DNA from 2 places in the Rhodomicrobium sp. genome. Region 1 is predicted to be linked to the other one. Evidence: riboswitches for the same ligand, from Rfam matches in the RefSeq annotation. Region 1 holds a riboswitch; the other holds the start of a gene.
The links. Region 1 has a riboswitch for S-adenosylmethionine ahead of metX (homoserine O-acetyltransferase MetX). Riboswitches for the same ligand answer to the same signal wherever they lie in the genome.
Positions count from the first base shown of each region.

Region 2: linked by a shared signal. The riboswitch ahead of metZ (O-succinylhomoserine sulfhydrylase) and the one ahead of metX (homoserine O-acetyltransferase MetX) in region 1 are both predicted to bind S-adenosylmethionine.

Region 1 is NZ_JASGFR010000009.1:19,123-23,332, reverse strand. It holds gene QM659_RS05450 (acyl-CoA dehydrogenase C-terminal domain-containing protein) at 1-1,021, opposite strand, end outside; gene QM659_RS05445 (hypothetical protein) at 1,433-1,711, shown strand; SAM riboswitch at 1,785-1,862, shown strand; gene metX (homoserine O-acetyltransferase MetX) at 1,919-3,112, shown strand; gene metW (methionine biosynthesis protein MetW) at 3,112-3,777, shown strand.
Region 2 is NZ_JASGFR010000012.1:61,260-65,469, reverse strand. It holds gene QM659_RS06915 (amidohydrolase family protein) at 1-1,088, shown strand, start outside; gene QM659_RS06910 (hypothetical protein) at 1,285-2,052, opposite strand; SAM riboswitch at 2,308-2,385, shown strand; gene metZ (O-succinylhomoserine sulfhydrylase) at 2,426-3,619, shown strand; gene QM659_RS06900 (PRC-barrel domain-containing protein) at 3,666-4,046, opposite strand; gene QM659_RS06895 (CsbD family protein) at 4,208-4,210, shown strand, end outside.

The DNA.
Region 1 (4,210 bases):
CGATCAGAGGATCGGCGGGCCTCTCCGGTGCCTTGGCGCCGGTGAGCGAACGGCCCTGAAGGCGCTCCTTCGTGTAGATCACCGCGTTCTGGCGGGCGATTTCGGCGATGCCGAGGCCCTGAATGCCGACGCCGAGGCGGGCCGCGTTCATCATCGTGAACATAGCGCGCATGCCCTGATTGGGCTGTGCCACGAGCCAACCCACTGCGCCGTCGAAATTCATCACGCAGGTCGCGGAGGCCTTGATGCCCATCTTGTGCTCGACCGCACCACAGGAAACGGCATTGCGTTCCCCTGGTTCGCCTGCTTCGTTCGGCAGGAATTTCGGTACGACGAACAGCGAGATGCCCTTGGACCCCCCGGGCGCATCGGGCAGCTTCGCGAGGACAAGGTGGATGATGTTGTTCGTGAGATCGTGCTCGCCCGAGGTAATGAAGATCTTCGTGCCTGTGATGCGGAATGAGCCATCTTCGCAAGGGATGGCGCGTGTCCTGATGAGGCCGAGATCGGTTCCGCAATGCGGCTCGGTGAGGCACATCGTCCCGGACCATTCGCCCGACACCATCTTCGGCAGATAGCGCGCCTTGAGGTCTTCGGACGCATGAGCCGCGAGGGCCGAATAGGCGCCGGCGGTCAACCCGGGATAGGGACCGAAGGCGAGGTTCGCGGAGCAGATGAATTCCTCGATGGCGAAGCCGACCGTGTGCGGCAGCCCCTGGCCGCCGTGTTCGGGCGACGCGGTCATCGACGGCCAGCCGCCTTCGACATATTTTTCATAGGCTTCCTTGAAGCCCTTCGGCGTGCGCACGGTGCCGTTCTCGAAGGCGCAGCCTTCCGCGTCACCGCTCTGGTTCAGCGGATGAAGGATTTCCTCGCAGAATTTCGCCGCTTCATCGAGCACGCTGGCGATGACGTCCGGCGTCGCATCCTCGAATCCGGGCATCGCCGATAGTTCGCGCGCGTCCCAAAGCTCGGTGAGGATGAACCGGTAATCGTCGAGCGGCGCCTTGTAGCTGGTCATCGTATTCCCTCCCTCGGTCGTTTTCAGCGCTGGTCCGCCGCTAGACGCCGGCCGTCGCGCTCCTGTACGCGTTAAGTAGTTTACGTATACGTCAATGGCAAGCAAAACGCGATCCCCCCGAAAGGCGCATAGCATTGGCTTTTGTCACAGACCTTTGTCTTCAGCGGTGCTTGTGTGGAAACCCTCGCAGACGCAACAGCTTGCGAATGCGTTCGGGATTTGGGGAGAAAAACGCCTCGCTCCTACTTTGGGAGGGGCGTGCTTCTTACCACATCACCTGGTTATAAATGATTGTGAAGCCTTGAAGTCTGACGGCAGAATCGCCGAGTTCTAAAAAAGAAGACGAGTTGCTTGCCTTATTCAAACCGGCGAATAGCGCGATCAAACTCATAAAGGGTAGGGGTGGACGTAATGCGTACAGAGAGAAGCCTGATAGCCAATATCAATAATAGGCTCGCGCCGCCGATGGAAAAGAAGATTGAACTAGTGCCCTCTCCCCCAAGGCCTAAATTCACGACGTCGATGGAGAAGAAGATCGAACATCTCTGGCTCGATTCCGAGCGGCGAGGCTGGCAATTCAATGAATTCGCCGTCGTCGTGCTGGAGGTTCTCACGGTCCTTCACCATCGCAAGGGGCTTGAAGACAGAAGCGACCAGACGCAGGACGATCTCGAGACGCAAGTCGGGTGATCGCCTTATTCTCTGCCGGGCGGCCGGGGCGCTGACTAGGCTGCTCTTGACGTAGGCCGTCCGGCGTCCTTTATTGGTGGATCGTGGTGATTTGGCCGGCCGGCTTGCAGCCACGTTAAAAAACTCGCTAAAAGGCCGTGGCTCGCCCCGGTCCCCGCGCGTTAACACGGTCGGCCGTCCGTCGAGAGGGTTGGGGCCGTTTCGCCAATGAGCAGGTTGCTTGTTACCGGCAGCGAGTACCGGACGATACCGTTAGCGTGCCAGCTATTCCAGAGCAGCGAGCCTTTGCCGCTCGATTGCGGGCGCTCGCTCGAAACCTTTCAGATTGCGTACCAGACCTATGGCGAACTTAACGCGGACAAGACGAACGCGGTTCTCGTCTGCCACGCGCTGACGGGCGACCAGCATGTCGCCGACCGGCACCCGATCACGGGAAAGCCCGGCTGGTGGGAGACGCTCGTCGGTCCCGGCAAGCCTGTGGACACGAAGCGCTATTTCGTCATCTGCTCGAACGTCATCGGCGGATGCATGGGATCGACGGGGCCGGCATCGATCAACCCGGCGACCGGCAAAACGTGGGGACTGGATTTTCCCGTCATCACCATCGACGACATGGTTCGCGCGCAATCGCGGCTTATCGACCATCTGGAAATCCCGGACCTTTTCTGCGTGATCGGCGGCTCGATGGGCGGCATGCAGGCGCTCGAATGGTGCGCGAGCTACGGCGACCGGGTCTTTTCCGCAATGCCGATCGCGACCGCCGCGCGCCAATCCTCGCAGAACATCGCGTTCAACGAGGTCGGCCGCCAGGCCGTCATGGCCGATCCGGAATGGCGCGCCGGGCGCTATCTTGAGGAAGGCACAACTCCTGCGAAGGGGCTTGCGGTGGCACGGATGGCCGCGCATATCACCTACCTCTCCGATGAAGCGCTGCACCGGAAGTTCGGCCGCAACCTTCAGAACCGGCAGAAGATCACCTTCGGTTTCGACGCCGATTTTCAGGTGGAAAGCTATCTCCGCCATCAGGGCATCAGCTTCGTGGATCGCTTCGACGCCAACAGCTACCTCTACATCACGCGCGCGATGGATTATTTCGACCTCGCCGCGGATTTCGGGGGAGTCCTCGCGAACAGCTTCACCGGGACGAAGGCGCGCTTCTGCCTCGTGTCGTTCACGAGCGATTGGCTCTATCCGACTCGCGAAAGCCGCGCCATCGTGCAGGCGCTGAATGCGGTCGCGGCCAATGTCAGCTTCGTGGAGATCGACACCGACAAGGGCCATGACGCGTTCCTCCTGCACGAGCCCGAGCTGTTCGACACTGTCCGCGGCTTCCTCGAGTCGGCTGGCGCGAAGCGCGGGCTGACGGCGGCGGAGGAGGGGATCTCCGGGGAGGGAATCTGATGACGGCCTATCAGGACCGCGCGACTTTTGCGTCGGCGCAGACGGCGCAGCACCGCATAGACCTTCTGCTGATCGCGGGAATGGTCGAGGATGGCGCGCGCGTGCTCGATGTCGGCTGCGGCACGGGCGAGCTTTTGAAGCTTCTCGAAGAAAAGAAGAAGGTCGACGGGCGCGGCATCGAGCTTTCGCAGTCCGGTGTGAATTTCTGCGTCGCAAAAGGTTTGTCCGTGATTCAGGGCGACGCAGACCACGACCTCGTGAACTATCCCGATTGGGCGTTCGATTACGCGATCCTGTCGCAGACGCTTCAGGCCACGACGCGCCCGAAGGAGGTTCTACAGGAATTGCTGCGCATCGCACGCCATGTCATCGTCTCGTTCCCGAATTTCGGACACTGGCGCATTCGCTCACAGATCCTGTTCAAGGGGCGCATGCCCATGACGTGGAACCTGCCGGAGCCATGGTATCAGACGCAGAACATTCATTTCTGCACCATCGCCGATTTCCGCGAGCTTTGCGTTGTCGTGGGCGCGAAGATCGAGCGCTCCTTCGCGCTCTCGCCGCACGGGCGCCCGCTCGGCAGCCGCGTGCCGCCCTTTCTTCACAACATCGTCGCGCAGCAGGCCGTGTTTCTGCTGACGGCGGACGAGAAAGCCGCGGACTGATAAAAAGCGCTGAAACCGATGTGAGGACGGACTATCGGCGGACAAAGAAAAAGCCGCGGGTGTCGCTTCCCGCGGCTTCGTGAGACAGGCTGTCACACAGCCCGTTGCGCCATCCAATGGCGCAACGCTACGGCGCATCAGGCATTCGCAGGAGGCTGCTCCAACGACGCCGGGACACGCACAAGCTGCTGCTCCAGCGCTGAAATCCCACTCGACATCGGATCACCTCCTTTCGTTGCATTGCTCATACGTTCAGGGTGTCATCGAACTTTTCCGATGTAAAGGGAAAGAAGAGCGGCCTGCATCAGAAAATTGTGTTCCATCTCGCGCGGCGCGGCCGGTGCTGTCCGCCTAAGTAACGAGCCGTGCTTGGCAAAGGAAACCGCTCTTGCGCGTCTTGCCCGACAGGCATAGTTTGCGTGCGCATTCCCGC
Region 2 (4,210 bases), on a different contig from region 1:
AGAACGGCATCCCGCTCATCACCGATTGCGACGTCGGCATCGAGACCTTGCAGCAGATCGTTCGGGATACCAACAAGGGCACCTTCCGCTACAAGCTCTCCGACAACTCCGAGCCATGGAACCTTCGCCTTCACTTCATGGAGGCGGTCGAGAAGCTCGGCGGCTTCGCGAGCCATCACGCCCATTTCGACAAGGCCTACCTCGTCAACATGGAGAACCTGCGTCTCAGCCAGGTCGACATGCAGAAGAAGTGGGAGATCTACCGCTACCTCAAGGAAAATTACACCCACGACGACCTCGTGGAGCGCATCAGCCGCGGCCTTGAGACGATGATCGCGCAAGGCGTGACCTATTGCCGGACGATGGTGGACGCGGACTCGACCGTGGGGCTGCTGCCGATCAAGGCGGCGGTCGAGGTGAAGAAGCGCTATGCGGATCAAATTCACTTCGAGGTCGGCGTGCAACCGCTGCAAGGTGTGCTCGACCCGGCCTCCTACGAGCAATACGCCGAAGCCTGCGCGATGGCCGATTATTGCGGAGGGCTCCCCTCGCGCGACCGTCCGCGTCCCGAAGCGCATCTCGACACGATCCTCGACCTCGCGAAACGCCTCGGCAAGCCGGTCGACGTGCACGTGGATCAGGAGAACAACCCGCTCGAAAACGAGACGGAGCTTCTCGCCGAAAAGACCATCGAGCACGGCATGCAGGGCCGCGTCTTCGGCGTCCATGCGATTTCGCTCGGCGCGAAAAGCGAGCGCGAGCAGGACCGCATCATCCAGAAGATCCTCGACGCCGACATGGGCATCGTGATCTGTCCGTCCGCCGCGCTCAGCATGGCGCAACTGCCGATGACGGCGCCGCTGCACAATTCCATCGCGCCGTTCCCGAAGCTGCTCGCGGCGGGCGTGCGGACCTATCTCGGCGTCGACAACATCCACGACCTGTTCATGCCCATCGTGGACGGCGATGTGTGGACCGAATGCCGGATGCTCATGGAGGCCTGCCGCTTCTACGACATCCAGCAGGTGGCGAAATGGGCCTGCGCGCGGCCGATCGCGGCGGAACGGCCCGCCTCGCTTGCCGCGTAATCGCTTTGCAGCGGTTGGCGATCCAGCCGGTTCCGGCACGGAATCGGCTGGATGGCGAAGGCGGAGAGGGGGGCGATAGCAGCTGTTCGGAATCTTCGAACTTAATGCCGGAGAGCCCCAACAAGCGGAAATTAAGCTAGTAGCATTAAACGGCTGTCGCCTGTCATGCAAAACACCTTGCAGGTTAGCTGTTGGTTTAGGGAGCATCGCGTGATGCTATTGCAGGGGTTTTATCTAATTTGAGTTCAAAAATATCGTTGAGTTTTGAAGAATTCACTTTCGCGCTTATGTGGTTTAAATCCCCAACCTCGAGGAAAATAGGGTCTTCTCCTTGTGTGCCTGTTTGCAGGCATATCCTGAATTCTTTTTGATAGGCAAGTTGCTTTTGCTTCTTGAATGCTACATCTTGCGATGCAAATTCGCCGTGGAACATCTCATCGTCATAGTATTCCACGAGACTCCCTCGAAACCATTGACCGCGACGCTGCAACGCTTCCTTGACCTGGGCCAGGAATGGTACGGCGGGCGTGATAACGGCATATGAACCAAATTTCAGGCATCGCTCATCAATCAAAATCTGGCTTTGGAAATCCGCTGATTGCTCTTTGTCAAGATGGAATTTTCCATCTACTGTATCATATCCGTTAGTATATATAGAATATAGACAAATTATATGCAGGTCTTCGTGGTATTGATAAGATATTGAGACGGGATCTGCTAAGTCATCTTTTGTTATCTCGATATCACCGATTCCGGGAACACTCAGCTTTATACAAATATCTTGTGGCTGCCACCACATTGAAACGCCTTCATGCGTGTCCGCCCTACCATCATCATCGATGGAACACTCCAGTTTCCTAAAATACGAAAGACGATTTAGGTAAAGTCGCCCCCGCATAAATGATTCTGCGTACCGTTCTTCGCTGAAGAATTTGATGAAGTACCAAATTTTAGTGGCCGTCATGTTTTATACCTTGGAAGCAACCTTTGCGCAGCACCTACTAGCGTCCATCGCGACCGAACGCTATGCCGATTGGAGGCAATAAGAGATTTTTGGAGCTGAACCCACAAAAAGGGCAAGAAGAAATGTCTGCTCACCACCTCTAATTGCTGCCGCTTCGAGCGCCCGTCAAATGACCGCACCCGGCCTCTTGCAGACTCCGTAAATCCGCTCGCAACCGCCGCCGCCTCTTGACACGAGACGCAACGCGGCGTTTTCTATGCGTAACGTGGTCCTTTTGCCGGCCGGCTTGCAGCCACGCTAAACAAATTGCTAAAAGGCCGCTCGCCCTCTCTCCCGAAGGCTTACGGCATTTAGCGCCCATGAGAGAGTGACGATGTCCGACCAACTGGGGCCCGATGGCCTCCATCAAGATACGCTTCTCGTCCATTCTGGCACGCTGCGCTCGCCCCACGGCGAGACTTCGGAAGCGCTCTATTTGAACTCCGGCTTTACCTATGAAAGCGCCGCCGAGGCCGAAGCCCGTTTCAAGGGCGAGGCCGAAGGCTATGTCTACAGCCGATACGGCAACCCGACCGTTACCATGTTCGAGACGCGCATCGCCTCGCTCGAAGGCGCCGAGGCCGCGCGCGGCACGGCTTCAGGCATGGCGGCGGTGTTCGCCTCGCTCGCTTCCTATCTCAAGGCTGGCGATCATGTGATCGGCGCGAAGGCCGTCTTCGGCGCAAGCCGCGCTATTATCGAGGATATCCTTCCCCGCTTTGGCATCGAATCGACCGTCGTGGACGGCAGCAGCCTCGACGCCTGGCGCGCCGCCATCCGCCCGAACACGCGGGTGCTGTTCTGCGAGAGCCCCGCGAACCCCACGCTCGATCTCGTCGATCTCGAAGGCGTCGCTGGCATCGCGCATGACGCGGGCGCGATCCTGATGGTGGACAACGTCTTCGCGACGCCGCTTCTGCAGCGGCCTCTCAAGTTCGGCGCCGACGTCGTGATCTACTCGGCGACAAAGCACATCGACGGGCAGGGGCGCTGCCTCGGCGGCGTCATTCTGTCCACCGAGAAATTCATCACCGATCATGTGCAGGGCTTTCTGCGCCAGACCGGCCCGACACTCTCCGCGTTCAACGCCTGGGTGCTGCTGAAGGGCCTCGAAACCTTGCCCGTGCGGGTCGAGCGCGAAACGGCAAGCGCGGCGAAGATTGCGGATTTTCTGAGCGAACAGCGCGGCATCGCGCGCGTGATGTATCCGGGGCGCGCGGACCATCCGCAGGCGGCGCTCGCGAAACGGCAGATGGCATCCGGCGGCCCGCTGGTGGCCTTCTCGCTCGACGTGGACAAGGACGCCGCGTTCCGGTTCATGGATGCACTTCGCGTTATCAAGATCTCGAACAATCTCGGCGACGCCAAGTCGCTGATCGCTCACCCGGCCACGACCACCCATCAGAAGCTCTCGGACGAAGCGAAGGCGGAACTTGGCATCACGCCGGGAACGCTCAGGCTTTCCGTTGGTCTTGAGCACCCGGACGACCTCATCGAAGACATAGCGCAGGCACTCGCCGGAATTTGATCGCATCCAATACCGGAGCGTGAGCCGCTCCGGTATTCGCTTATCTTCACCGATTGATCGACGGGTTCGACCAGTAAGGCTGCACGGTGTAATGCTCGTGCGTGCGGCTTTCCCAGTCCGCGCTCGCGAAGCTGTCGTCGTCGAGCGGCGGCGAGTTTTCGAGCTGTTCCTTCGTTATGTCGGTGCGGAAAGCGTCGAGATCCGCATCGTAGCTCAGCGCCGACCACGGGATGGGGCGCTCGCTCCGTCCGATGCCAAGAAATCCGCCGAAGTCCACGACGGCATAGGCGACACGTCCGCCCACGCAATCGATCATGATTTCCTCGATGGTTCCGATCCGCTCATCGTCGCTGCCGTAGACATAAGCGCCTTCGACATCGTCGCTCGAAATCAGCTTCCGGCCGGGCTTTATCGTGTCTGTTGACATGTTCAGTCCTCCTTCGCGCGAAACAAGGCCCGGGCGGTCTCGTTCCCTTACCGGCGCTTCGGCAGCAAATACGCCAAAGCTCGGTCCAAGGTTTCAACCGTCGCCTGGAACTTTCCCCGCAGGAAATCGTTCACCTCTTCAGTCAAACGGAGGACATATCCATG